Regions from separate parts of the Desulfovibrio piger genome, predicted to be linked through region 3. Evidence: predicted binding sites of a transcription regulator. Region 3 holds the regulator's gene; each other region holds the start of a gene.
The links. Region 3 encodes sigma-54, which starts transcription at its own class of promoters, with help from an activator protein. Its sites were predicted from a motif close to CTGGCACGGNNNNTGCTT; they were not measured.
Positions count from the first base shown of each region.

Region 1: a site for sigma-54 is predicted at 5,509-5,526, ahead of DESPIGER_RS07975 (periplasmic heavy metal sensor). Genes of this name have one in related genera too.
Region 2: a site for sigma-54 is predicted at 6,005-6,022, ahead of DESPIGER_RS11640 (UxaA family hydrolase). Genes of this name have one in related genera too.

Region 1 is NZ_LT630450.1:1,734,776-1,744,292, forward strand. Features, by position in the region: gene DESPIGER_RS07955 (helix-turn-helix transcriptional regulator) at 1-259, shown strand, start outside; gene DESPIGER_RS07960 (L-serine ammonia-lyase) at 436-1,845, shown strand; gene DESPIGER_RS07965 (aromatic amino acid transport family protein) at 2,025-3,284, shown strand; gene DESPIGER_RS07970 (Spy/CpxP family protein refolding chaperone) at 4,068-4,628, opposite strand; gene DESPIGER_RS07975 (periplasmic heavy metal sensor) at 4,962-5,438, opposite strand; gene zraS (two-component system sensor histidine kinase ZraS) at 5,620-7,290, shown strand; gene DESPIGER_RS07985 (sigma-54-dependent transcriptional regulator) at 7,265-8,629, shown strand; gene DESPIGER_RS07990 (HD domain-containing protein) at 8,912-9,517, shown strand, end outside.
Region 2 is NZ_LT630450.1:2,613,597-2,623,113, reverse strand. Features, by position in the region: gene DESPIGER_RS11660 (sulfite exporter TauE/SafE family protein) at 1-271, opposite strand, end outside; gene DESPIGER_RS11655 (radical SAM protein) at 761-1,882, shown strand; gene uvrC (excinuclease ABC subunit UvrC) at 1,983-3,851, shown strand; gene DESPIGER_RS11645 (sigma 54-interacting transcriptional regulator) at 4,064-5,884, opposite strand; gene DESPIGER_RS11640 (UxaA family hydrolase) at 6,059-6,352, shown strand; gene DESPIGER_RS11635 (UxaA family hydrolase) at 6,354-7,553, shown strand; gene DESPIGER_RS11630 (MFS transporter) at 7,707-8,960, shown strand; gene DESPIGER_RS11625 (tripartite tricarboxylate transporter substrate binding protein) at 9,105-9,517, shown strand, end outside.
Region 3 is NZ_LT630450.1:284,953-294,469, reverse strand. Features, by position in the region: gene DESPIGER_RS01540 (PD-(D/E)XK nuclease family protein) at 1-20, shown strand, start outside; gene DESPIGER_RS01535 (NAD(P)H-dependent flavin oxidoreductase) at 134-1,264, shown strand; gene DESPIGER_RS01530 (hypothetical protein) at 1,326-1,805, shown strand; gene rpmB (50S ribosomal protein L28) at 1,992-2,204, shown strand; gene DESPIGER_RS01520 (rhomboid family intramembrane serine protease) at 2,259-3,227, shown strand; gene DESPIGER_RS01515 (hypothetical protein) at 3,356-3,991, opposite strand; gene DESPIGER_RS01510 (PTS sugar transporter subunit IIB) at 4,040-4,501, opposite strand; gene DESPIGER_RS01505 (PTS sugar transporter subunit IIA) at 4,507-4,950, opposite strand; gene rapZ (RNase adapter RapZ) at 5,019-5,921, opposite strand; gene hpf (ribosome hibernation-promoting factor, HPF/YfiA family) at 5,963-6,502, opposite strand; gene rpoN (RNA polymerase factor sigma-54) at 6,525-7,955, opposite strand; gene DESPIGER_RS01485 (CTP synthase) at 8,135-9,517, opposite strand, start outside.

The DNA of each region.
Region 1 (9,517 bases), 1.4 Mb from region 3:
TGTGGACCCGCTGGAACGCGACGTGAGCGAGACCTTTGCCGCCTGCACCGGCGATACCAGCCTTGCCATCCTTGAGGCGGCCATCCGGCGCGCCGGCAAGCACCCCTCCCTCATGAACCGCGAGGAAAAAAAGGACTTCATCCGCATCCTCGACGAGGAAGGCGCCTTCCTCATCAAGGGCGTGGTGCAGCATGTGGCCAAGGAGATGCAGGTCTCCATCTACACGGTCTATAATTACATGCGCCAATTAAAAAAATAGTGATTATCTTTACTATTTAAAATATTTTTTAAATTAAAAAATATTGACACATCCCCGGACTCAAGGCACAAGGGGATGTGCTGCAATGGGGCGCCCTTCTGTTTCTCCCTCTCCTTCCCCGGCGCGCTCCGCGTCCGCCCCACGCCAGGCACAGCCATCCCACACAAGGAGACACCATGACTCCCACGACGCACAAGCCCCTGACGCCCCTGCACGTCCGGCCGGCCATCGAGACCTCGCTCTTCGACTTTTTCAAGATCGGCCCCGGCCCCTCCAGCTCCCATACCATCGGCCCCATGCGCGCCGGGCATGACTTCGTCCTGCGCTGTGACGCCCTCGACCCCGACCTGGTACGCCGCGCCGCCCGCATCCATGTGGTGCTGCTGGGCTCGCTGAGCGCCACGGGCATGGGCCACGGCACCAATACCGCCGTGCTGGCGGGCCTGCTGCGCACCAGCCCCGAGACCTGTCCCGCGGGCCTGCTGGACACACTGGGCCGCGACGCGGACGCCCGGCACGAGCTGCGCATCCACGACGTCCCCTTGCAGGTGGGCCTTGCCGACATCGAGCACGGCCCCATCATCCACGACGCCCCCTACAGCAACACCCTGCGCGTCAGCCTGGAGGATGCCGGCGGCCGGGCCCTGTTCAGCATGGAATACTATTCCGTGGGCGGCGGCTTCATCCAGTGGAAGGGCTGGACCCCGCCCGAACGCGGCAAGCCCGTGCATCCCTACGGCACCATGCGCCAGCTGCGCGAACAGCTGGCCAGGACAGGCCTGACCCTGCACGAACTGATCCTGGACAACGAGAGCGCCATCACCGGCATGTCCCGCCCGGACATCTTCCAGAACCTGGAACAGATCATGGAATCCATGTACGCCAGCGTGCGCCGCGGCCTTGAGGCCGAAGGCCGGCTGCCCGGCACCCTGGGCGTGTGGCGCAAGGGCCACACCCTGCTGGAACGCGCCCGCGAGATGCCCCTGGCCGTGGACCGCTTCCTGGGCCAGGTCAACGCCTATGCCTTTGCCGTGGCCGAGGAGAACGCCTCGGGCGGCGTCATCGTCACCGCGCCCACCTGCGGGGCCGCGGGCGTCATGCCCGCCCTGCTCTACGCCATGCGCTACAACATGAACATCGGTGACCGGGCCCTGCGCGAAGGCGTGCTGGCCTCGGCGGCCGTGGGCTTCCTGGCCAAGCACAACGCCGGTATCGCCGGTGCCGAGGTGGGCTGTCAGGGCGAAGTGGGCGTGGCCTCCAGCATGGCCGCCGCCATGCTGGCCCATGCGCGCGGCTATGCCGTGGATGTGGTGGAGAACGCCGCCGAAGTGGCCCTGGAACACCACCTGGGCCTCACCTGCGACCCCGTGGGCGGCTATGTGCAGATCCCCTGCATCGAGCGCAACGCCGTGGGCGCCATCAAGGCCTACAATGCCTGCCTGCTGGCCACCTGCGAAAAGGCCTCGCAGCACATGGTCAGCCTGGACGCCGTCATCATGGCCATGAACGAGACCGGCCGCGAGATGAACGCCAAATTCAAGGAAACCAGCGAAGGCGGCCTGGCCGTCAGCCTGGTGGAATGCTGACCGGGAGCCGCGCGCTCCCCCGGGGCCGTCTTCGTCCATCCGATGAAGGCGGCCCCTTCCGTCCCCGGACAGGAACAGGAAGGGCACCCGCCGCTGCCGGATGCCCCCAGCATGCCCCTGCCACGGGCCCGGGACCTGTTCCCCTGCTTTTCCAACCTTTTCACCTGCAAGGAACCTTCATGGCACAGACCCCTGAGACCGGCCACGCCGCCTGCGGCCGCTGGACGAAATTCGACGTCGTCTGGATGCTCAACCTTTTCGGCACCGCGGTGGGCGCGGGCATCCTTTTCCTGCCCATCAATGCGGGCATGTCCGGCATCTGGCCCCTGGTCGTCATCACCCTGCTGGTGGGCCCCATGACCTATTTCGCCCACCGGGGCCTGGCCCGCTTCGTGCTGTCCTCCTCCCGTGCCGACAGCGACATCACCGCCGTGGTGGAAGAGCATTTCGGCCTTTCCGCAGGCAAGCTCATCACCCTGCTCTATTTCTTCGCCATCTATCCCATCCTGCTCATCTATGCCGTGGGCATCACCAACACGGTGGAATCCTTCATCGTCAACCAGCTGCAGCTGGCCGCGCCGCCGCGCCTGCTGCTTTCCGGCGTGCTGGTGGCGGCCCTGATGGCCGTCATCCTGCTGGGCGAGAGCTTCATGCTCAAATTCAACGAGTGGCTGGTCTACCCCCTGTGCGCCATCCTCTTCTGTCTGTCGCTCTACCTCGTCCCGCACTGGAACACCTCCGCCCTGGGGCAGATGCCTGACGCCGGCAGCTTCCTGGGCACCCTCTGGCTCACCCTGCCGGTGCTGGTCTTCGCCTTCAACCATTCGCCCGCCATCTCCTCCTTTGCCCTGGCCCAGCGCCGCCACTACGGCGACACGGCCGAACAGAAGGCCGCCCGGACCCTGCGCGGCACGGCCTGTATCCTGGTGCTCTTCGTCATGGCCTTCGTCTTCAGCTGCGTGCTCAGCCTCAGCCCCGCCCAGCTGATGGAAGCCAAGGCCCAGAACATCCCCGTGCTCTCCTATCTGGCCAACCAGTTCGACAATCCCGTCATTTCCTGGTTCGGTCCGCTCATCGCCTTCCTGGCCATCGGCAGCTCGTTCTTCGGCCACTACCTGGGCGCCCGCGAAGGCCTGCACGGCATCCTGGTCCAGATGTCCTCCACCCCCGAAACCACGGCCACCTCGCGCCGCGTGCGCACCGGCATCGCCCTGTTCTTCTTCGTGACCCTCTGGCTGGCCGGCTGGCTCAACCCCGGCATCCTGGACATCATCGAGTCCCTCAGCGGCCCGGTCATCGCCGTGATCCTGTTCATCATGCCCATGTACGCCGTGCACAAGGTCCCGGCCATGCGCCGCTACCGCGGCCAGTGGAGCAATGCCTTCGTGCTGGCCGCCGGCTGCGTGGCCATCTCTTCCCTGCTCTACAAGCTGTTCTGATCCCGGGCGCCGCATCCGCCCGACGGCAAAGGCGTCCGCCGCCCCGTGCGGTGGACGCCTTTTTTGTGTCCGCGGGCCGGGCCGATGCCGTGGCGCACAGGATGGCGGAGCCTGCGGGAGGAACGATGACGGCATGCACCGCGCCCGCCGGAGGGCATGGCGTCCGGGGAGGAAGCGGCCGCTGTCCGAAAACGGCAGGTGCGAAGACCGCCCCGCCCGCCGGCCCGGACGGACTGCCGCGCCGCTGAAGACCGGGGGCGCCCGGGGAGGAAGGGCCCTCCCCCGTCCCGGCGTCCGGCAGCGCAGGCCGCAGGCCCCGGGCACAGGCGGGCCCCTGTCCCCCGGGGGCACACCCTGCCGCCGGACGGACAGGAAGGCGGACCGGCCGGAGCAGCGGCCGGAAAAAGACGACCGGCTGCCCAGGGGGAGGGGCAGCCGGCCAAAGAGGGAGGATGTTCTGATGGTTAGAGGTTATGGTGAAGGAGGAGGATGCTCTTGTGAGCCCCGGCAGGACCAAGGGGGATCGCCCTGCCGGATATGGTGTCCGCCAGAGGCGGGGAGGGGCTATCTCGGGGTGTACACCTGCCTTTTTCGGAAAGGCCCGGCCGGAGCCAGGGGAGATCCCCGGCCGGGGTAGACGTTCCAGAGGACTGCATTTCTTGCGGAGCGCGGGCTCCGGTTAAAGGTGCCTGTCAAAGGAGGTTGCTGTTCTCGGGAGCCTGGCCGGAGGGAGGAGGATCTTCCGGCCAGATATTTCTTGCTGCCGTTGGCAGGTATCAGCGCTTAGTAGTGGCCGCGATAGGGGCCGTCGTAGCAGCCGGCGCCACCGCGGGGGCCGTCAAAGGCGGGGCCGCGATCGCCACGGGGACCACGGGGGCCACGGGGGCCGTCCTTGAAGCCTTCCGGCACGCCCACTTCGGCAGCCAGCTTGTCGCCCAGGGCGTCATGCAGGTCGGCCATCTCGTTGCGCAGGCGGGTCATTTCGGTAGCGGCCTCGCGCACGGCCTTCACATCGGGGTTGGTGGCGTTTTCCAAAGCCCGCAGTTCCTGGCGCTTGACATAGATGCTGTCGCGCAGCTGTTCCATGCGGGGAGCGAACTCTTCCATGATCTTGTCGAACTTGGCGCGCTGCGCGTCCGACATGGCCCGGTAACCCCAGCCGCGGGCGTGACCGTGATGTCCCCAGCCGCCTTCCCAGCAGCCACCGTCGCCGTAACCGTAACAGGGACCGTAACCGTTGCCCTGACCGCGATGGTGGGGACCGGCGAAAGCGTCGGAGGTCATGGTTCCGCCGATGAGGGCAGCAGCCAGCAGGGCAGGGATCATCACACGGGAAGTCTTCATATATGTGCTCCTTTGTCTCTTTGCAGAGTGGATTGTCTTTGGGCTTTGGGTCTTGCCCTTTGTGCTCTGTTTTATAGCAACCCCCGTGCCAAATATAATTTTTTAATATAAATCAATATGTTGAATACACAACCCGGCAAACATGCCGTTTCCGGCGGGCGGGCGGGGGCCCCGGATGTCCAGTTTTTATGCAGCCGGCGGGCGGATCTGGCTAAAAATTATACAGCAGACAAATTTTCATACACCCCGGCACAGGGCCCCGACGCCGGAGCCCGGGCACAAAAAAAGCCCCGTCCGGGCGGGGCATGGATAGTCGGCGAAGGTCGGCGGGCGTTACGGGCAGGGTTCGAGGCTTTCCTGCAGGGAATAGGCATGGATCACGTCCTGCCGGATCATGCTGTTGCAGCCCCGGCTCTTGCCGGCACGGCGAAAGCTCACGCCCACCTCGTCCAGCAGGCGGCCCTCCAGCTGCGCCAGCTGCAGGCGCAGGCGGTCGCGCAGGTCCTGCAGTTCCCAGCCCAGGCGGGAAAGCGTCTCGGCGGACGAATCCTCCGCATAATCGAAATGGGCCAGCTCTTCCCGCTTCTGGCGTATGCGCCAGCGGGTATCCTCGATGCCGGGGCGGGCTTCTTCAAGGATGGCACGGGCCTTGACCTGCTGTTCCTCGGGCAGGCTCTGGAGCCACTGGTCGACATTGCGATAGCCGCGCGGCCCGTGACCGCCGCCATGATGTCCCCCGGCAGCCGCCAGGAGCGGCAGCAGCAGGAGCGATGTCATCACCAGACCACTGACAACTATATTCTTCCACATAGGCAAACCTTGTTCTGTTGGGCCATGCTTCTGGCATATCAAGCCTGTGTCCGCGGCGCAAGGAAAGGCCGCGCACGGGCCGTGGCATTTTTTTCGTCTTTTCCTGTTCCTGCAAAAAACATGCAAGCCAAATATCCGACGGCAAGGTGACAGGGGCCCCAACCATGCTTATAGTGCAGGCATGAACTTTTTCCGCCGCTGCCTTTCCGCCGCTGCCGCCCTGCTGGACCCCCGCCGCCACAGGCTGGCCCGCGCCGCCCGCCGGCCCCGCCAGACGCCGGGGCCTTCCGCGTCCGGTCAGGACAGCGGCGGCATGGTGGCCAATGACCAGGCCGTGCGCGAGAACGACTGCTCGCAGGCCCGTTCGCAGCTGGCCCAGCAGCAGAACACCCCGCTGGGACTGCTGCTGGGCGGGACGGCCTTCGTCCTCATCCTGCTGGTCACCCTGCTGGCCCTGGCCTCCATCGAACGCAACGAGCGCGCCATGTCGCGCCTGCTGGCCGAAAAGGGCAGCTCCCTGATCATGGCTTTCGAGAGCATGCTGCGCACCAGCATGCGCGGCGAGGCCCGGGTGCGCCTGCAGATCCTGCTCAAGGAGATGGCCAGCACCTCGGACGTGCAGTTCATCGCCGTCACCATGCCCGACGGCACCATCCTGGCCCACAGCAACGGCAACCGCCTGGGCGAGATACTGCGCATCAACGGCGAAGAGGCTGACGAGAAGACCATGAAGATGCTGGCCCCCGGCAGCCGGACCCGCTCCGCCGTCCTCAATATGGAAGGGCAGCGCGTGTTCGTGGTCTACCGCTATTTCATGCAGCCCCCGCAGGGGCAGCAGCTGCCGCCGGGCCTGCCGCAACCCGTCATCTTCCTGGGCCTCGACCTCTCGCCCTTCGAGATCACCCGCAGCCAGGACAGGGACCACGTCTTCATGCTGGCCGGGGTGGCCATGCTGGTGGGCCTGGCCTGCCTGCTGGCCCTGTACTATGCCCAGCGCGCCCGCGAGTCCCGCCGCCGCCAGCGCCGGGCCGAAGGCGAGATACGCCGCCTGGAAGAAGAGATCCGCCGCAAGGAAAAGCTGGCCGCCGTGGGCACGCTGGCCGCCGGGGTGGCCCACGAGATCCGCAACCCGCTCAGTTCCATCAAGGGCTACGCCACCTATTTCGGCATGCGTTTCCCCGAAGGCAGCGAGGACCGCAAGGCCGCGGGCGTCATGGTGCGCGAGGTGGAGCGCCTCAACCGCGTCATCAGCGAGCTCATCGGGCTCTCGCGCCCCAGTGACGTGCGTCCCGTGGCCGCGCCGCTGGAAGACAGCGTGGCCCATGTGCTGCGCCTCATCGCCCAGGATGCCGAAAAACGCGGCGTCCGGCTGGTGAACAGCCTCCCGGCCGATCTGCCCCCGGCCCGCATGGACCCCGACAGGCTGGGGCAGGCCCTGCTCAACATCTGCCTCAACGCCCTGGACGCCATGCCCGGCGGCGGCACCCTGACCCTGGACTGCACGGTGGAGAAACAGCATCTCGTCCTTTCGGTCACGGATACCGGGCAGGGCATCGCGCCCGGGAACCTCAGCCACATCTTCGACCCCTATTTCACCACCAAGGGGCACGGCACGGGCCTGGGGCTGGCCACGGTCCACAAGATCGTGGAGGCGCTCGGGGGCGAAGTCTATGTGCAGTCCCGTCAGGCCACGGCGGACACGCCCGGCCGGACCACGTTTTTCATACGCCTGCCGCAGGCCGGCAAGGCGGCGGGCCATCCGGCGGACGGCCCGGACAGGCAGGCCGGGGGGCCTGCCGCCAACAGGCAGAAGGGGGAGGACCAGGGTGAACACCAGCATTCTCGTGGTTGACGATGACGATGCCCACCGCGGCATGTTGCGCATGATGCTCCAGGCCTGGGGCTACAGCGTGGACGAGGCGGCCGACGGCGACCTGGCCGTGGAGGCCGTGCGCGCCAAACCCTACGACGTGGTGCTGACCGACGTGCGCATGGGGCGCATGGACGGCATCCACGCCCTGCGCGGCATCCTGGACTACAATCCGGCCCTGCCCGTGGTGCTGATGACGGCCTATTCCTCCGTGGAGACCGCCGTGGAGGCCCTGCGCCTGGGCGCCTACGATTATCTGACCAAGCCGCTGGACTTCGACGCCCTGCGCGAGACCCTGCAGCGGGCCGTGGACCACTCCCGCATGAGCGTGGAGAACCGCGAGCTGCGCCGCCAGCTCAGCGAGGCCGCCGCCGGGCCCGAGATCCTGGGCCGCAGCCCCGCCATCAGCGCCATGCGCGAGATCATCGCCACCGTGGCGCCCACCGAGGCCACGGTGCTCATCACCGGGGAATCCGGCACCGGCAAGGAACTGGTGGCCCGCGCCGTCCACGGTGCCAGCGCCCGTGCGGGCAAGCCCCTGGTCACGGTCAACTGCGCCGCCCTGGCCGAGAACCTGCTGGAATCCGAACTGTTCGGCCATGAGCGCGGGGCCTTCACCGGCGCCGACCGCCGCCGCGAGGGCCGCTTCCTGCAGGCCGACGGCGGCACCCTCTTCCTGGACGAGATAGGCGAGATGCCCCTTTCCCTCCAGGCCAAGCTGCTGCGCGCCCTGCAGCAGGGCGAGGTGCAGCGCGTTGGCTCGGACTCGCCCATCACGGTGGACGTGCGCGTCATCGCCGCCACCAACCGCAACCTGCAGGAAGAAGTGGAGCAGAAACGTTTCCGCGAAGACCTGTTCTTCCGCCTCAACGTCATCAGCATCGAGGTGCCCCCCCTGCGCGAACGCAGCGAGGACATCCCCCTGCTGGCGGCCCACTTCCTGGAAAAATTCGCGGCCCGCAACCGCAAGAACGTCAAGGGCTTTGCCCCGCAGGCCCTGGACATGCTGCGCCGCTACGCCTGGCCCGGCAACGTGCGCGAGCTCCAGAACGCCGTGGAGCGCGCCGTGATCCTCTGCACCGGCGACCTCATCACCGGCCCGGAACTGCCCGCCAGCGTCACCGGTGCCGCCGAGCAGGCCGCCCCGGCAACGGAGACCGCCGAGGCCTCCCTGGCGGGCCTGTCCCTGGAAGCCCTGGAACGCCGCGCCATCGAGGACACCCTGCGCCAGACCGAGGACAACAAGAGCGAGGCCGCCCGCCGCCTGGGCATCACCCGCGCCACCCTGCACAACAAATTGCGCAAGTACGGGCTGGAATAAGAGCGGACAGGGATTTTCCGGGGGAAGGGAACCCCCTTGGCTCGCGCGCAAGGGGGTTCCCTTCCCCCCGGCCCCCCATCCCTCCCCCAACGCGCTTTGCCCAGGAGGATGGCCAGGCCCGGAAACGCCACGGCCTTGCCTGGATGGCCGTCCCCCGAAAAAAACACCGCCTGCCGGCGGCTGGGCAAGGACGGAAAGGGGCGGACGATGGCGCGCGCCGGACAGTTTTCACACAAATCAGCAACGGAGGGGGCGCCGCGCTCCATCCATAAGGAAACACACATGGCACAGGACAGCCCAAACAAAAGCACCCCCGCAGCGGACCTGCCCGATGCGCGGCAGCTGGAACGCATCACGGACTTTTTCCACGAGGCGGGCCATCTGCGCCACACGCCGCGCAGCGGCTATGCCTTTCTGGGCTCCGGCAGCGAGAACGTGGCCGAGCATTCCTACCGTACCAGCGTCATCGGCTACACCCTGGCCAAACTGGCGGGAGCCGACGCCGCCCGCGTGACCTTCCTCTGCCTTTTCCATGACCTGCATGAAGCCCGTACCGGCGACTTCAACTATGTGAACCACCGCTACGACACCTGCCGCGACCGCGAGGCCCTGCAGGATGCCGTGGACGGCACCGGACTGGAACAGGACATCCTCGACGGCTGGGACGAATGGCAGGAACGCCGGAGCCTGGAGGCCAGGCTGGCCCATGATGCCGACCAGCTGGACCTGATCTGCAACCTCAAGGCCGAGCTGGACAAGGGCAACAAATTTGCCGCCGACTGGCTGGAAAGCGCGGTCAAACGCCTGCGCAGCCCGCAGGCCCAGGCCCTGTGCGAGGTCATCCTGCGCACGGACCACAACCGCTGGTGGTACGGCCGCGTGGACAAA
Region 2 (9,517 bases), 480 kb from region 3:
GCAGCAGATAGACGCCCGCAAAGGAGCCGGGCACCGCGCCCAGCAGCAGCCAGGGCATGGCGTCGAAGCGGCAGAAGCGCACATGCATGGCGATCATGCAGGCATCCTTGAAAAAACAGACCAGGCAGCTCAGGGGGATGAGGGCATGCATGGGGATGGCCAGCGCCAGGAAGGGAAAGGCGAACATGGTGCCGCCGATGCCGCTGACACCGGAGACGAAACCACCGGCGAACCAGCAGACAAAGACAAAGATATCAAGAGCATCGGGCATGGCATCCTCCTTTCTCGCCCCGGCACGGGGCCATGCCCCTGCCGCCGTCATGGCTCTTACAGGGCTTTGCCTCCGGCGGCAAGTCAAAGAAGGGCCCTTCCTCCGCCATCCGGCGGGATGCCGCCCGTGATGATGCCTGCGCCGTCAGGCCCCAGGCATCAGGGCCGGAGACCGGCAGGGGCTGACGGCACGCCCCGCAGGGCAGGAGGGGCGGGACATCCGCGGACACGACGATGGCGGCAGTTCCCCCTGTCCGGCGATCATGGTGCGCCTCCCGCCGCACGCCGTGCCTGCGGCCAGGGCTGGCCGGAGGATGCGACAGCCCTGCGGCATGTCCCCGCCCCGGCATGGCCTCCGCCCATGCCGGAAGGCGCATCAGCGGTGTCCCGGGAGGCGCCGCATCGACCTTTTGCCCGGACTGTGCTATGAGGAAAAGACCGTCGCCCAACCGGCGCCCGCCTCCCGGCCCGCGCACAGCAGGAGAAGTCCATGCCGTCCGATGACTGTCTGAAAAAGCTCTATATAGAACCCACAGCGCGCTGCAACCTGCGCTGCAAGATGTGTTTCCGCAACAGCTGGAAGAACGAGATCATCGGCGACATGCGAATGGAGACCTTCCGCAAGGCCATGACGACCATGCCCGACAGCGTGGAGACCGTCTTTTTCGGCGGCATGGGCGAACCCCTGGCCCACCCGGACATCGTGGAGATGGTGCGCACGGCCTCCGCGCTGGGCAAACGCGTGGAACTGCTGAGCAACGGGACCCTGCTGGATGCCCGGCGCACGGCCGAGCTGCTGGACGCCGGTCTGGACATGCTCTGGCTGTCCATCGACGCCCTGGACGACGGCCGCTATGCCCAGATCCGCCGCAACAGCCAGCTGGCGCTGGTCAAGGAACATATCGTGGAGTTCAACCGCCGCCGCGCCCGTCTGGACAGGACCGTGCGCCTGGGCGTGGCCTTCGTGGTCATGAAGAGCAATGCCCACGAGCTGGCCCTGCTGCCCTATTTCTCCACCTATTACAAGGTGAACGAGGTCAACATCTCCAACGTCATCCCCACGGACGAGCATACGGCCTCGGAAGTGCTCTACAACAACGTGGTGGACTGGGGCCTGGGCGACCCCGCGCCCATGGAAAGCTCGCCGCGCATCCACCTGCCGCTCATGGACTGGCAGGACCCGGCGGCCCAAGAAGGTCTGCGCAGCCTGCTCTCCACCTCCATGTGCAGCGTCTACCTGTCCGGCCAGCGCGTCAGCCGGGCGGCCCGGCACTGCCGCTTCATCGACGAGGGCATGGCCTTCGTCAAATTCGACGGCCATGTCAGCCCCTGCATGTCCCTGCTGCGCAACGCCACCCTTTACTGGCGCCAGAAACAGCGCGAGACCCGCAGCCACTTTTTCGGCGATCTGGCGGAACAGGGCCTGGCCGAGATCTGGGATGCCCCGGACTATGCCGACTTCCGCCGCCGGGTGCGCAATTTCGAGTTCTCGCCCTGCTACCGGTGCAGCCTGTGCGAAAACTGGGAAAAGGGCCTTACCGACTGCTTCGGCAACGATGCCCCCACCTGCGGCGGCTGCCTGTGGTCCGAGGGCGTCATCAGCTGTCCGTAGGATACGTTCGCTGCGAAACGGGGAGCGGGAGGGAGGCCTCCCTGCTCCCCGCATCCCGCCACGGCTTGCCCTGTCCCGCGCCCGCCTGTAGCATGGGGCCATGCAGAAACCCGATCCGTCTTCCATCCCGCTCTCGCCCGGTGTCTATCTGTACCGGGACGGCAAGGGCCAGGTCATCTATGTGGGCAAGGCGCGCATCCTGCGCCGACGCGTGCTCTCCTATTTCCGCCCCGAAGGCCTGCCCGCCAAGACCAAAGCCATGCTGGCCCATGCGCAGAGCATCGAATTCCTGACCACCACCACGGAAAAGGAAGCCCTGCTGCTGGAAGCCAGCCTCATCAAGAAATACCGGCCCCATTACAATATCGTGCTGCGCGACGACAAGCAGTACGTGCTCTTCCGCGTGAACATCAAGCATCCCTTCCCCCGTCTGGAGGTGGTGCGCAAGGCCCGGCGCGACGGGGCCCGCTATTTCGGGCCCTTCACGTCCTCGCTGGCCGCCCGCGAGACCTGGAAGCTGCTGCACCGGGCCTTTCCCCTGCGCCGCTGTTCCGACAGGGCCATGAAGAACCGTGTGCGCCCCTGCCTCTACCATCATATGGGGCAGTGCCCGGCCCCCTGCATGGGCCTGGTCACGGCCGAGGACTATCTTGAAGGCGTGCGCCGCGTCTACGACCTTTTGCAGGGCAAGGCCGATCCCCTGCTCAAGGAATTGCGCAGCCGCATGGAAGCCGCCGCGGAAGCGCTGGAATTCGAACAGGCCGCTGTGCTGCGCGACCAGATCCGCGCTGTGGAAAAGACCGTGGAACGACAGGCCACGGTCCTGCCCGGCGGCGGCGACATGGACGTGCTGGGGCTGTTCCAGGCGGAACGGGGCCTGGCCCTGGGGCTGGTCTTCGTGCGCGGCGGCGCCATGACCGACGGCCGGGCCTTCTACTGGCCGGGCCTGACCTTCGACGACGCGCCGGAGCTGCTCTTTTCCTTCGTGGGCCAGTATTACGAGCAGCTCACCCCGCCGCCGCGCATCCTGCTGCCCTGGCTGCCCGCAGCCGTGCAGGAAACTGACGGGGAGGACGGCGGCACGGACGGGGCTCCCGACGAACGCAGCCTGCTGGAACAGGCCCTTTCCGAACGGCGCGGCGGCCCGGTGCGGCTGGTGGCGCCGCAGAACCCGGCCGACAACCGTCTGGTGGACGTGGCCCAGTCCAATGCCCGCGAAGAGGCACGGCGGCGCGAAAAACTGGAGGAAACGCCCCTGCTGGAGCGGCTGGCGCGGGCCCTGCACCTGCCGGGCGCGCCCCGGCGCATCGAATGCGTGGACGTGTCCCATACCGGCGGCCGCCAGACCCGCGTGGGCATGGTGGTCTATGAGGAGGGGCGCCCCAGCCCCGACCAGTACCGGGCCTATGCCATGCCCGACGGCGGTGACGATTACGGCACGCTTTATGACTGGGTGGCCCGGCGTCTGGAAAGCGGCCCGCCCTGGCCCGACCTGATGCTCATCGACGGGGGCCGCGGCCAGCTGGCCGTGGTGGAACGCGCCCTGAACGACGCGGGCAAGCCGGACTTCTTCCCGCTGGCGGCCATCGCCAAGGCCCGGGACGAGGCTGGCCATGCCGACCGGCGCGCGGGCAACGTGGCCGACCGCATCTTCCTGCCCGGCCGCAGCAATCCCCTGCCCCTGCGCGAAGGCTGCGCGGAGCTGCTCTTTTTGCAGAACGTGCGTGACGCCACCCACCGCTTCGCCATCGGCCGCCACCGCAAGGCGCGCGGACGGGCAGCCCTTTCCGGCGAGCTCATGCGCCTGCCCGGCATCGGCCCGGCCACGGCGCGCCTGCTCTGGGAGACCTTCGGCAGCCTGGAGGCCATGCGGGCCGCCGGCGTGGACGATCTGCGCCGCCTGCCCGGCATCGGGGCTGCCAGGGCCGCCCTGCTGCACGAAAAGCTGAAAGGGCTGGAGTCCTCCTGAGCCCCCTCTGACAACGGCGCGCCAGCCCCCTGCCGGTCCTCCGGCCTTCCGGGGGACCCGCCGTCACCACCTGCCTGCCAGCAATCACGAACGACGCGACACAACGGTACGGCGTCCGGCAGTCCCCTGCCGGACGCCGTACGCGCCATGCGGACAGGCCATGCCCCTGCGCGGGACGCGGGGCCTGTCCCGCCTTGCCGCCCTGCCCCGCATCAGGCCGGATCCTCCGCACCGGGCCGCATCTCGTGGCATTTGCGCCAGAGCGTGGACTTGGAGATGCCGAGCATCCGCGCGGCCTTGTCCTTGTTGTGTCCGGCCAGCTCCAGCACCCGCGCGATATGCTGCTGCTCCACCAGCCGCAGTTCCGTGGGCATGGCCTTCTCCTCCTGGCGGCACGGTCTGGCCTGCTGTTCGGGGACCCTGAAGGCAAAGTCCGGTGACATGCCCAGCTTGGAGATGACCACGAGCCGCTCGATAACGTTGCGCAGCTGCCGCACATTGCCGGGATAGTCGTGGTCCCGCAGCCGGCGGATCAAGGCGGGCGTCAGCCGGAAATTGTGCTGGTGCATCCTGTTGAACTCCGCGACGAACTTCATGGCGATGGGGGCGATGTCCTCCGGGCGCTCGCGCAGCGGCGGGATCACGAATTCGAACACGCTGAGCCGGTAATACAGGTCCTTGCGGAAGGCCCCCTGCTCCATGAGCTGCCGCAGGCGGCCGTTGGTGGCGCAGATGACCCGCACGTCCACACTCACCGATTCCTCGGACCCGATGGGGATGAAGGTCCTGTCCTCCAGAAATTTCAGGATCTTGGTCTGCGCCGACCGGGAAAGCTCGTTGACCTCGTCCAGGAAGATGGTCCCCCCGTGAGCGAGCTCGAAATAGCCTTTCTTGCCCTTTTTGTTGGCACCGGTGAACGCACCGCCGTAGTAGCCGAAGAGCTCGCTTTCGATGAGCGTCTCCGGGATGGTGGCGCAGTTGAAGCTGATGAAGGGCTTGTCCCGGCGCGGGCTGGCGTCATGGATGGCCGCCGCAAGGACGCTCTTGCCCGTGCCGGTGTCCCCGTAGATGATGAGCGTGGAATTGCTCGCCGCCACACCTTTCATGTAGGCGATGGTCTCCTGCAGGCGCGGCGACCTGGTGACGAAACCGTCGAACGTGAAGGTGTTCAGCCGTGCGACGGCGGGCGCCCGGTTGTCTTCGGACACATAGCAGCACGAGGCCACGTTCTTTTCCGTATTCCCCACATAATTGATGATGTAATGGAGATTGCCGGAAGCCGTACGTATTGTCCCGTAAGAATTCATCCCTTTCTTCACAAGACGGGCATTGGCGATGATCTTCTTTTTTGATGCGCTGTCTATCCTGATGGTATCGGATACGATATTGTTGTTAAAATCGAAGACGATGGAATTCACTTTATATATCTCTTCCGGCGCTTTCTGGACGATCTCCTTGGTATCGAATATCTCCATCAGTTTTATGGCATCGGAAAAGACCGACTCCACGGTCGAGAATTCCGTGAGCAGCGGGATGCCTATGGCGCCGAAACGGGCGGCATGGGCCGTGGCCCGCGGCGTGCCGGCGATGATCCTGAAGCCGTCGTCCGTGATGGTCTTGCAGATGTTCTCCACCTCGGAAGCGCTCGTTATCCTGTAGAATTTGATGAACACGTCCTTGCTGATGATGCCGCTGATGAACTTTGAGGTGTTCATGCTCGCACCAAAGCCCACGACAGCGATCCTGTTCCCGTATTCCAGGGCTTTTGTCAGCATGGAGAGCCGGTCGCAATCGGTGATGGGAATCTCAAGGATGTAGGAATCCCGCAGATTGAGCTGGTTCTTGATCATGGTCGCCGTCTCGCCACGGCTTATGATGATCTTGCAGCCCTCGTCGATCAGCTTTTGCGTCAGCGGGATGGCCTCGTCACAGAGGGCATTGTAGATGTCAAAGTCCATAGCATGCAGAGCCTTCATCCGCTCGAACATGGCGCCCAGCTCGGGATAGGGAGCGATCACAGCGACGGGTTTCATGATGCCTCCGGGGACAGGTTTTCCGGGTTCATAATGAACAGAATGGTTTTAAAATGAAATATCCTGGGGGTATTTTTTTATAAAAAAAATTTTTTATCAATAATATAATATGGTTATGTGATGGCACACACTTTGCTAAAAGGGCAGCAAATACCCGACGCCAAGGAGGCCCACATGAACCATGCACTTGTAGTCAACAGCAACGACAATGTTGCCAATGCCCTTGATGACATACCGGCCGGCGAACAGTTCGCTTTTTCGGTAGGGACGGACGCCTGTACCCTCACGGCCGCCGATAACGTGAAGTTCGGCTTCAAGGTCGCCATCAGAAAGATCCGGAAAGGGGAACAGATCATCAAATACGGCTGCGTCATCGGTGTCGCCTCACAGGATATCGAACCGGGACAGTGCGTCCACATCCACAATGTCGAAGGTACCCGCGGCCGCGGCGACAAGAAGGGGGAATAGCATGAAATTCTGGGGATTCGTACGCGAAAACGGCAAGGTGGGCATCCGCAACCATGTCCTTGTGGTGGGCATCACCCGCAACGTCGCGACGCTGGCCTACATGATCGCCGGCTCCGTGCGCGGCACGCGCCTGTATGCGGGCCCCAACGAGAACGGCCGCAGCCGTGACGACCGTGAGACCATGGCCCGGGTCATCACCGGCCTGGCCAAAAACCCCAATGTGGGCGGGGTGCTCCTGGTGGGCAACAAGCCTGACGGCGGCTATGCCGAATTCACTTACGAAAATATCGTGGAAAACATCATGGCTTCCGGCAAGCCTGTGGAGACCCTCTTCATCAGCCGTGACGGCGGCCATGCCGCCTGCATCGGCCTCGGCATCCAGAAAGCCCGCCGCCTGGCCGAACTGTGCAGCGCCCAGCGCCGTGAGGAAGTTGACTGGGGCAAACTGTGCCTTGCGGTCAAATGCGGCTATTCCGACGCCACGTCGGGCATGGCAGGGAACCCGGTCGTCGGCTATGTCTTCGACCGCCTGTGCGATGCCGGCGGTACGGCCATTTTCTCGGAAACGACCGAGGTCATCGGCGCCGAAGACATCGTCGCCCGCCGCTTTGCCGATGCCGGCCAGCGCGCGACCTTCCTTGCCTGCGTGCGCAAGGTGGAGGAAGAGGCCAGGGCCACCGGCCAGGACATCCGCAGCATCAACCCCATCCCCGCCAATATCGAAGCCGGTCTGACCACCCTGGAGGAAAAATCCCTTGGTGCCATCGCCAAGGCCGGCAGCAAGCCCATCATGCAGTGCGTGCGCTACGGCGAGAGCCCCTCTGCCGCAGGCCTGAACTACATGGACTCCTGGATGTCCTCGTCCGCCCTGTTCGCGGGCTTCTCCTCCGCGGGGGCCGTGCTCAACATCTTCCAGTTCGGCGGCGGCGCCATGCCCGACCAGTGCATGATGCCGGTGGCCGATACCGGCGTGGTGGCCCCCATCCTTTTCGCCACGGGCAATCCCCGCGCCTATGAACGCGGCAGGCTGGAGATCGATTTCAACTCCGGCGTCGTCATCTCGGAAAAGGCCGGCATCGAGGAGACCGGGGAAAAGCTCATCCGCCACATCTGCGACATCGCCTCCGGCAGGATGACCAAGGTCGAGACCCTCAATGTGCGCGAGCCGGTGGAGCTCTATCTGCAGGGACCCTGCCTGTAGCCGGACTCCCCGGCCGCACCGGACATCCCCGGCTCCTCCTCTCTCCCTTGCCGTGCGGATGGCCGCTGCAGCCAACAGGCAAGGGACCGGCACCGTGCCGGTCCCTTGCCCCCGGCCCGCCGCGCCGGAACGCCCCCCGTCAAGGAAAAACTGATGCACACGGCTGACTCTTCCCGCGCCCTGCTGATCCTCGTGCTGATCTGCACCGCCTATCTCCTCATCCCCTTCCACAGGATGACGCCCTCCATCATGTCCGCCGCCATCATGTCCGAAACGGGCATGGGGCCGGTCATGATCGGTTTCCTGTCCTCCATCCTCTTCCTGACGTTCGGCATCATGCAGATGGTGTGCGGCCTTCTGGTCGACAGCTACGGCCCGCGCAGGATCCTGCCCTGCTTCCTGCTGGCGGCCGCGGCGGGCACCGCCCTGTTCGCCCTTTCCACCTCCGCCCCCGGCCTGCTGCTGGGCCGGGCCGCCATCGGCTTCGGGACGTCCGTCATCTTCATCGCCGGCCTCAAGCTCTTCAATGCCTGGTTCCCGCCCACGATCTATGCGCGCCTGAACGGCCTGCTGCTGGGCATGGGGGGGCTGGGACTGGTCATCGGCTCCGGCGGCATGGGCTACCTGTGCGACAGCCTGGGCTGGCGGACCAGCCACCTGGTCGTGGCGTCCATCACCCTCTGCTTTGCCCTGGCCCTGGGCGTGACCGTCCGGGACACGCCCGCACACGCCAGCCGCCCCGGCCCTGCCGGCAGGGCCGGAGCCGTCCCCCCGGCCGTGCTGGGGCACATCCTGCGCAACCGGCAGTTCCTGTTCATCGCCGGCTGGTTCTGCTGCCAGTTCAGCCTGCACAATGCCTTCGGCGGCCTGTGGGGCGGCCAGTACCTGCGGGCTGTCCACCATCTGGATACGGTCACTACGGGCAACGTGCTGAACATGCTGGGCATGGGCACCCTTCTGGGGGCCCTGGCCAATGCCTGGCTGTGCGACCGGGTGTTCCGCACGCCGCGCACCATGATGCCCATAGCCGCGGCGATGTATGTCCTGCTTTTTGCCGTCCTGATCTTCCGGGGCGCCGGTTTTTCCATCCCCGTCCTGTGCGTCTGGTTCTTCCTGCTCGCCTTTTTCGGGATGGGCTCGCTGTCCGCCGGCTTCGCCTGCATGCCGGGCATCTTCGGCAGCGCGCTGCTGGGCACCGCCAGCGGCCTGCTCAACACCCTGCCCTCCCTGCTCGTCCTGCTCCTGCAGCCCCTGACGGGCCTGATCCTGGCACGCTGCGGAGACGCCGGGGGCAGCTTCGGCCCCCAGGACTATGCCGTGGCCCTGTCGCTCTACCTTGGCCTTTCGGTGGTCTCGCTGCTGTGCGCGCTTGCCGCCTGGGGCCGCCCCGGGCGGCGGGGATCCTAAAATGGAACCTTTCTATCCAAAATGAAATACGCAAAAAATTTTAAAAGTATATAAATAGTATTTTATTTTAATATGTTATATTAAAAAACAAAGCTGGCCCGATATTTGCTTTTCAAACTGTAAATCCATCAAGGAGGCAATGATATGAAGAAAAATCTTTTCTGCATCCTGGTCGCGGCGCTCATGCTGTGGGGGCTCCCGGCACATGCCGGCGGCACCTGGCCGGAAAAAAGCATTCAGGTCATCGTCCCCTGGGCTCCCGGCGGCGGCAGCGACCTTTCCGCCCGCATCGTCATGGACAAGGTGGCGAACATCCTCGGGCAGCCTGTGGTCATCACCAACATCTCCGGTGCCGCCGGCCTGAACGGGGCCCTGCGCGTCAACCGTGCGGCACCTGACGGCTATACCGTCCTCTGGGAACACCCCGCCAACCTGGCCATCGCCCCCGTCATCGGCAGGGCCAAATATACCTGGAAAGACTTCGAGATGGCCTGCTCCATCGGCACCAGCGACATCGCCGTCTTCGTCAAGAAGGACGCCAAGTGGAACTCCATGAA
Region 3 (9,517 bases):
AGGCACTTTGCCACGCCTGATGGCGGCAGCGGCCTTGTGAAAACAGGCTTTTTCTGGTAATACTGTCTGAAAACTGATTTCAATACCGCCCCGTGAGGGCTTTACCTTATAGCGCCATGTTGGAGGTTGCATCATGGCTTTTCCTTCTTTGTCCATTGGAGACCTGACCGCTAAAATGCCCATCGTCCAGGGAGGCATGGGTGTCGGCATTTCCCTTTCCGGCCTCGCCTCCGCTGTCGCCAATCAGGGCGGCATCGGCGTCATCGCCGGAGCCATGATCGGGATGAAAGAGCCCGACGTGGCCAAAAATCCCATCGAAGCCAACCTGCGCGCCCTGCGCCAGGAGCTGAGCAAGGCCCGGGAAAAGACCCAGGGCATCATCGGCGTCAACATCATGGTGGCGCTGACCACCTTCAGCCAGATGGTGCGCACGGCCATCGAGAACCGTGCCGACATCATCTTTTCCGGTGCCGGTCTGCCCCTGGAGATGCCCAAACACCTCCTGCAGGCCTGCGAAGAAAAAAAGGAAGAGTTCAAGACCAAGCTGGTCCCCATCGTCTCTTCCGCCCGCGCGGCGACCCTGATCGCCCGCAAGTGGCTCTCCCGCTTCGACTATCTGCCCGACGCCTTCGTGGTGGAAGGCCCCAAGGCCGGCGGGCACCTCGGTTTCAAGCGTGAAGAGATCGATGACCCCAACTTCGCCCTGGAAGTCCTGGTCCCCCAGGTGGTCGAGGCCGCCAAGCGCCTTGAAGACCAGAAGGGCCGGGCCGTGCCCGTCATCGCCGCCGGCGGCATCTACACCGGTGCAGACATCAAGAAATTCCTCGACCTCGGCGCTGCCGGCGTCCAGATGGGGACGCGCTTCGTGGCCACCAGGGAATGCGATGCCGATGAACGCTTCAAGCAAAGCTACATCGCCGCCCGCGAAGAAGACATCACCATCATCAAGAGCCCTGTGGGCATGCCCGGCCGCGCCCTCCAGAACGACTTCATCGAGTCCGCCCGCCAGGGCAACAAAAAACCTTTCAAATGCGTCTTCCACTGTGTGCATACCTGCGACCAGGAAAAGACGCCCTACTGCATCGCCCAGGCCCTCATCAGCGCCATGAAGGGCAACCTGGAGCGCGGCTTCGCCTTTTGCGGGGCCAACGTGGCCCGGGTCAACAGCATCGTTTCCGTCAAGGAGCTGATGGACTCCCTGCAGCAGGAATTCGACCAGACCATCAGCAAGGGCAGGCAGACCCTGCAGGGCCTGCTGAAGTAGCCTCCGTCACACCGCCATCCCGGGGCCGGCCTGCCGGCCCCTTTTTTGCTTCTGGAGGATCATGGACGATACCCTTCCCCCGGTAGACAGCTCCGCGCTGCCAGCGGCTGAAAACAAGCGCCTGCGGGACAGCCATCCCCTGTACGGCCGCATGAACGGCGAAGTCATCTGGATGGCCTATGAGGAACTGGGGCTCGATGCCGGGGCCTGCGCCACGGCCATGGATGCCGAGCTTGCCCTGCGCCGTCGCATCCTCGACATCATGGCCACCCTGGAACGGTCCCCCGGGGCCTGCTGTGTGCCGGAACTGCCGGATGCCCCCTGCGCTTCCTGTACCGCCTGCCCGGATCTGGCCCACCTGTATGTCGATGCCGCGGCACCACAGTGGCAGCAGTGGCTGCCCCCGTATGCCATCGGCTGCCGGGTCCATGCCCGCCTGCTGTCGCACGAGGAGGCCCGGCAGGCCGGCTTCCGCGCCCCGGAGGGCTCCGATCCCCCCCGGCGCCGGATGCTCTGCCCGTGTCTTGCGCCCGAAACGTAGCCCGCGGCAAAGAATTTTGACCCTTTCCCGGAAAAAAGCTTGCCTTTTGGGCAAAGCTTGGGTAAAGGAACTGCTTGCGCGGCCATGCTGGATGCATGGCTCATTGCCTGCGCAATGCGCGGCCGCTGTTACCCGGCTTTGCCGCATATACGATACACACAGTTTTCTGCATATACGGAGGACATCATGAGCAAAGAATGCGATTTCTGCGGCAAAAAGCCCCAGGTCGGCAATCTTGTCAGCCATTCCAACATCAAGACCAAGCGCCGCTTCAATCCCAACCTGCAGCGTGTGCGTCATCAGTTCGCTGACGGCACCGTGCGCACCCTGACCGTGTGCACCCGCTGCCTGCGTTCCGGTGTGGTGACCAAGCCCGTCGCCCGTGCCAAGCAGGACTAACTTGTTTTTCGCCCGCAAGGCCCCGGTTGCAACTGCAATCGGGGCTTTTTTGCTATGAAGCCCCGCCTTCTGCGCCTGCCCGCCCCTTTTGCGGGATACTGGCACGTCCAGCGTCGCCCGCGTCCCCTGCCGCCCCACTGGCGTTCCCTCACCGGCAGCGGGGGCATCACGTCCTACAGCCAGCGGCAGGAAATGATCCTCGTGCTCAGTGCCTGTGGCCTGCCCCATCAGCTCTGGCGTTTCCGGCAGAAAGAATACCTCTATGTGCCCGCCTTGCTGGAAGGCCTGGCCCGGCAGGAGCTGCAGCACTTCCATGCGGAAAAACAGCGGCCCCCGGCCCCCCGGGACCTGCCGCCCGCGCTCCATGCCCGCTGCTGGCTGGCCGCCCTGCCCCTGCTGCTGCTCATCCTCTGGCACGGCCTGCGGAGCGGCTGGTGGCCGCTGCCCGAAGGGCTGCCACCGCCGGAAAGCTGGGAACAGGCCGGCGCGCTGGACAATGTCCGCCTGCGCGTCTATGGCGAATGGCAGCGCCTGTTCACGGCCCTGACCCTGCATGCCGACGCGGCCCATCTGGCCGGCAATATCCTGCTGGGCGGCATCATGCTGCCCCTGCTGGCCCGGCTGACAGGCCCGGGCCGGGCCCTGCTGCTGACCATGCTGGGCGGCGGGCTCGGCAATCTGCTCACCGTGGTGCTGCGCCGGGAATTCGTCCTCAGCCTGGGCTTTTCCACGGCGGTCTTCGCGGCCATCGGGGCACTGGCAGGCTTCATGGTCCTGCACCATGAGGGCAAACGCCATCTGCCGCTGGTGGCCGGTGTGGGCATCCTGGCCATGTGGGGCATGGGAGAAGGGAACGTGGACTACCTGGCCCATATCTGCGGCCTGGCGGCCGGGACGGCCCTCGGCCTCTGGGAGGCCCTGCGCAGCGCCCGCCGCTGGCCGGGCCTGCCGCAATGGCTGTCCGCCCTGCTGGCCCTGATGTTGCCCGTGCTGGCCTGGATGCGGGCTTTCCAGCAGGGGTGACGGGAGCCTCCGGCGCCGTCCCCCAGGACGGCGACAGAAGAAAAAGCTGCGACCGCATGGCAATGCCGTGCGTGACGCAGCTTTTTTATGCATGATGGCGGCAGGCCGGCTCCCGAAAGAGCCCGGCCCTAAAAGATGTCCAGCCTGGTCACGGCCAGAAAGCCCCAGACCGCCACGAACATTCCCATGAGGCAGGCATAGGCCCGGCGTGTGCGCAGGGAAAGGATGCCGCCCACCATGCTGGCGGCAAAGAGCATGCCCCAGCTCATCCGCCCCTCGAACAGGAATATCCCCTTCCCCAGCAGGTCACAGGCCAGCCATAGGGCCACATAGCACAGCATGTAGTACAGGAACTGCCAGACAGCGCGCACCACGGCCCCCAGGGCCACGGCCCGCCCCGGTGTGCAGCCGTGGCCGGACGATGCCGACGCCGCGACCAGATCCACCAGCGGATTGAGCGCCACCCGCTGGTAACGCTCCGCATAGCTGGCGCCATAGGCCGCGAACACCGCGAACATCAGGGGCGCGAGGAACTGATGGGCCTCCGTCCAGCCCGGAATGACGGACAGGGGAAAAAGCAGCAGGAAGGCCAGGGTCCCGAAGGGCGGGACCACGCTGCCCAGGGCGATGACGTCGAGCCAGAGCAGTTCCACCACGATCCCCAGGGAGAGCGCGGGCTGCCAGCGGCCGGTCAGCCCTCCCAGCAGCAGGGCCCAGAACAGGGGCCTGTCAGCCAGCCTGAAGACAAAGGAGGAGCGGGCCACCCCCGCGAGGACAAAAAAAAAGCGTAGTGCACGCCCAGCCAGAGGGCATCAGAGAAGCTGCTCATAAGCATCCCGGATCTTGTCGGAAGGCACACAGCGAAAATCCAGCTCCACCTGCTGCTGCAGCATGGCCCGCAAATCGTCCCTGTCCTGCGGGGAAAGGGCCACATGCGGAAAAAGCTGGATCTTGCCCGGTGCGTAGTGCAGATTGCCGATATTGAGGGCACGGATGGCGACGCCGCTTTCCAGGGCCCTGCGGGCATCCTGGCAATCGGCAAAGAGCACGAGGCTGCTCTCGCCGCAGCAGGCCAGGGTCTCGGGCAGGGCATCCACCGGCACGAAGTGGACGGCCACCTGTTCCGGCACGGCCAGGGACACGATCTGCTGCTGCAGAAGGTCCGCGGACATGGCGTCATTGGCAACGATCAGGTGCCGGGCGGCCACATAGGGCAGCCAGCCTTCGATGACCTGCCCGTGCACCAGACGATTGTCCACTCTGAACCAGAGCATACGAATCAATCGCCTGTTTTTTCTTTGTTCCGGGAGCGCAGCATGCTGCCGGCCACGACGATGCCCTTGGTACCGGCCTCTCCGGCCAGCCTGGCCAGCTCGGCCAGGGGCTTTTCGCGGCAGGTGAAGACCTTGAGCAGCATGGGCAGGTTGACGCCGGTGACGACTTCCACATGATGGCTCCCCAGCAGGGAGAGGGCCAGGTTGGTGGGGGTGCCGCCGAACATGTCGGTGAGGATGATGACCCCGGCGCCCTTGTCCAGCCGCTGGGCGGCATCATCCAGACGGCGCACGGTCTCGGGCACTTCCTGGGCGATGTCCACGCTGATGGAGGTGCAGTCGCTCAGGGTACCAAGGATGAACTCCGCCGTGCGCAGCATGGCAGAACCATAGTCGGCATGGGCAACGACGATGATGCCGACCTGGGTGGAAGATTGCTGTTCCGACATGACATACCTCGCGCTGGAACTGAAATTTCTGCAAAATGCAGCATGTAATGCCAAGAGTGCCAGCTTTCCTAGCCAAGTTCAAGGTGCCTGTGCTCAAGACTGGCCGGATAATCCGCCTGGCGCAGCATCTGGAACAGGGCCTCGGCCGTGGCCACGGAGCGGTGGCGGCCACCGGTGCAGCCCACGGCTATGGCCACCCGGTAGCGGCCTTCCGCTTCCATCTGCGGCAGCATGAAGCGCACCAGGTCGAAAAGCTTTTTCTCGAATTCCTGCGCTGCCTCGGTGGCAAAGACATAGTCACGGACCGCCTTGTCCTTGCCGCTGAGAGGACGCAATTTCTCTACAAAATAGGGGTTGGGCAGGAAGCGCAGGTCAAAGACGAAATCCGCCTCGCGCGGGACACCATACTTGAAGCCGAACGAGATGACGTTGACACGGATGGCCCGCAGCCTGCCCGGCGTCCTGCTCCAGCGCTTCTGGATGGCACGGCGCAGGTCATGGATGGAAAAACGGCTGGTATCTATGACCAGATCCGCCATCTCGCGCACAGGGGCCAGCCGCGCGCGCTCCTCGCGCAGGGCATCCTCAAGCCCCATGCCCTCGCGTTCCAGCGGGTGCGGCCGGCGGGTCGTGGCGTAACGCCGCATGAGCTCCTGCGGTCCGGCCTCCAGAAAGAGCAGCATGGGCCGGACACCGTGTTCCGCAAGCCGGGCAAGGGCCACGTTGAGCTCTTCCAGAAAATCCTGCTGCCGCATGTCCATGCCCAGGGCCATGCCCCGGAAACGCTCCATGGATTCGCGCCGCATCATGTCCGCCATCTCGGCGGCCAGCCCGGCAGGCAGTCCGTCCACGGTAAAATAGCGCAAGTCCTCAAAGACCTGCAACGCCGTACTCTTACCGGCCCCTGAAAGGCCGGTGACGATGCAGACCTGGACAGGCGTGGCCGCTTCATCGGATGATGTCTGGCTCATGGCACTCTCGAAGGGGCCCCCTTGCGGGGGCCCCGAAGTCTTTACAGGACAGGGTCGATGACGGCATAGCCGCCGATGCGGCGGCGGTACACCACATTGACGCGGTCGGTCTCGGCATTGATGAAGACCAGGAAGTCACTGCCGATGGATTCCAGCTGCATCAGGGCTTCGTCCAGATGCAGGGGCTTGGGCGCAAAGCGCTCGGTGCCCACCACGGCGGGCTCTTCATCGGGATCGGCTTCCAGGTTGTAGGTGAACACGTCCACATTGGCGTTGCGGGCCTGACGGCGCTGTTCCTTGACGCGCGAGACGTGCTTCTTGATCTGGGCCTCGACCTTGTCCACCACAAGGTCGATGGCGGCATACATGTCGGAAGACTGTTCGGAAGCGCTCAGGTGCAGCCCCTCGCCGGCGATGGTCACTTCACAGCGATGCCGGAACTTGTCCACAGTAAGCACAACACCGACTTCCAGTCCGGAAGCCTTGCCAAAAAAGCGCCCCATCTTTTCCATGCGGCGACGGGCATACTTCTTCAGATGATCGGAGGCCTCGAAGTTCTTGAAAGTGAAAGCAATGTTCATAGAACCTCCCGTGGTGCAGGAATCAGAAATGTTCCTTGCGCTTTGAGGATGAGGGGATGTTCAGCGCCGTGCGGTACTTGGCCACCGTGCGCCGTGCGATGTTGACCTTCAACTGTTCCTTGAGCAGCTCGCCGAGCCGCTCATCGCTCAGGGGCGATTTGGGATCTTCAGCAGCGATGAACTTTTTGATCAGGGCCTTGACACTTTCAGAGCCTACCTGACTTCCATCGTCCAGTTCAAGCCCGCTGTTGAAGAAAAATTTGAGCTCGAAGATGCCGTGCGGCGTCGCCACATATTTGTTGGTGGTGATGCGGCTGACCGTGGACTCGTGCATCCCGATATCGTCGGCGATATCCTTGAGGATGAGCGGCGCGAGCTTGGTGACGCCGTCGCGGAAAAAGGGCTGCTGGTGCTTGACGATGCTTTCCACCACTTTATACAGCGTCCGCTGCCGCTGGTACAGACTGCGGATGAGCCAGGAGGCCGAACGTATTTTTTCCGAAACGTAGTCCTTCTCTTTTTCATTACAGGAGGGAACGCCATCACGCAACATGCTGGAGAGCTGCAGATGCGGCAGGCCCTCCTCGTTGAGCAGGATGACGAATTCGTCGCCGACACTGTACACGAAGACGTCGGGGCTCACATAGGTGGGCTCGCTGCTGTCGAAGCTGGCACCGGGCAGGGGCTCCAGGGACTGGATGATGTCCAGGTATTCGCGCAGGCCTTCCATGTCCAGCTTGAACTTGCGCAGCAGGGGCTTGTAGCGGTGGGCCTCCAGGTCTTCCAGATGCGACTGCACCAGTTCCATCAGGATGGGGTCACGGTCATAGCGCAGGTTCTTCAGCTGCACCAGCAGGCATTCGCGGGCATCCCGGGCCGCCACGCCCACCGGATCGAAGAGCTGCACGCGCTCCAGCACCGTCTGCACGGCCTCCGGCGTGGTGGACGCCATCTCGGCGATCTCCTCCACGCTGGCGCGCAGATAGCCCGAAGAACCCAGGTTGCCGATGATGATCTCGCCGATCGCCTTCTGTTCGTCCGTCAGGGTCGAAAGGTGCAGCTGCCAGAGCAGATGCCCTTCCAGCGTGGGCTTGGCCGAATAGCGGGCCTCCAGGGGGGAGATCTCTTCCGCGATCTCCAGCTCCCGGCCCTGCGAGGTACGCGGCGTGCTGGCGAACTCGCCAAGATATTCCTCCCAGTCGGCATTGCGGGACAGATCCGCGTCATAGACTTCGTCCTGGGGCTTCTCATGCCGGGGCTCTTCCTGGTCCTGCTGGGCTACGGGCTCATTGGCCGGGGCCTCTTCCAGGAAAGGATTCTCCAGCAATTCCTGCTGGACGGTCTCCAGAAGTTCGACACGAGAAAGCTGCAACAGCTTGATGGCCTGCTGCAGCTGGGGGGTCATGACCAGCTGCTGCGACAATTTGAGTTGTTGACGAAGTTCCAATGCCATGGGGTGCTATCCTGTCAGTAAAAATTTTCTACTTTTCAAATACCATGCCACATGCTGCACCAATAGGCAAGGGAGGCGGGCTTGCGAGCATAAAAAAGGGAATATTTCAAGTCATTGCATAAAAAAAGGACGCCCCGCGCCGGCGGAGCGTCCTGAACGGCTTTTCGTGCACAAAAGCCCTATTTCCTGTGGTTGTCCTTGGCGGCCTTGATGAATTCACGGAACAGGGGATGCGCCGCCATGGGGCGGGACTTGAATTCGGGGTGGAACTGGCAGCCCAGGAACCAGGGATGGTCGGGCAGCTCCACGATCTCCATCAGGGAGCCGTCGGGAGCGGTACCGCTGAAGACCATGCCCTTCTCTTCCAGCAGATCCTTGAAAGCGTTGTTGAATTCGTAGCGGTGGCGGTGGCGTTCCTCCACCAGCTCCTTGCCGTAGGCCTCAAAGGCGCGGGTACCGGGGATGATCTTGCAGGGGTAGGCGCCCAGACGCATGGTGCCGCCCTTGTCGCTCTCGGCATCGCGCTTTTCCAGGTTCTTGGTGCGGAAGTCGAACCATTCGGTCATCAGGTAGATGACCTTGTGGGCGCTCAGGGGATCGAACTCTTCGGAATTGGCGTCTTCCAGGCCGGCCACATGGCGGGCGAACTCGATGACAGCGCACTGCATGCCCAGACAGATGCCGAAGAAGGGGATGCGGTTTTCGCGGGCATAGCGGATGGCGGCGATCTTGCCCTCCACGCCGCGATAGCCGAAGCCGCCGGGCACCAGGATGCCGTCGCAGCCGGCAAAGGTGGCGGCCACGTTGCTGTCGTCCACGTTCTCGGAATTGACGTAACGCAGGTTCACGGAAACGCGGTTGGCCACACCGCCGTGGATCAGGGCTTCGTGCAGGCTCTTGTAGGCTTCCTTCAGGTCCACATACTTGCCCACGATGGCGATGGTCACGCTGCCCTGGGGATTGGCGCAGTCGTAGACCAGCTTCTTCCAGTCTTCCAGATGGGCGTTACGCGCGGGCAGTCGCAGCATGATGGCCACTTTCTGGTCAAAGCCCTCCTCATAGAAACGCAGGGGCACTTCATAGATGTTGCCCACATCCACGGAGGAGAAGACGGCATCCTGGTCCACGTTGCAGAACAGGGCGATCTTGCGGCGCATCTCCTCGGGGATGCTGTGCTCGCAGCGGCAGAGGATGATGTCGGGCTGGATGCCGATGGAAAGCAGCTCCTTGACGCTGTGCTGGGTGGGCTTGGTCTTGTGCTCACCGGCGGCCTTGAGGTAGGGCACCAGCGTCAGGTGGATGTTCAGGCAGTTGTCACGGCCCAGCTCGGACTTGAGCTGGCGGATGGCCTCCAGGAAAGGCAGGCCCTCGATGTCGCCCACGGTGCCGCCGATCTCGATGATGGCCACGTCAGGGGCATTGTCACCTTCGGCCAGGGAAAGCACGGTATGCTTGATCTCGTCGGTGATGTGGGGGATCACCTGCACGGTGCCGCCCAGGTAGTCGCCCCGGCGTTCCTTGGCGATCACGTGGTTGTAGATGGCGCCGGAAGTGGTGTTGTT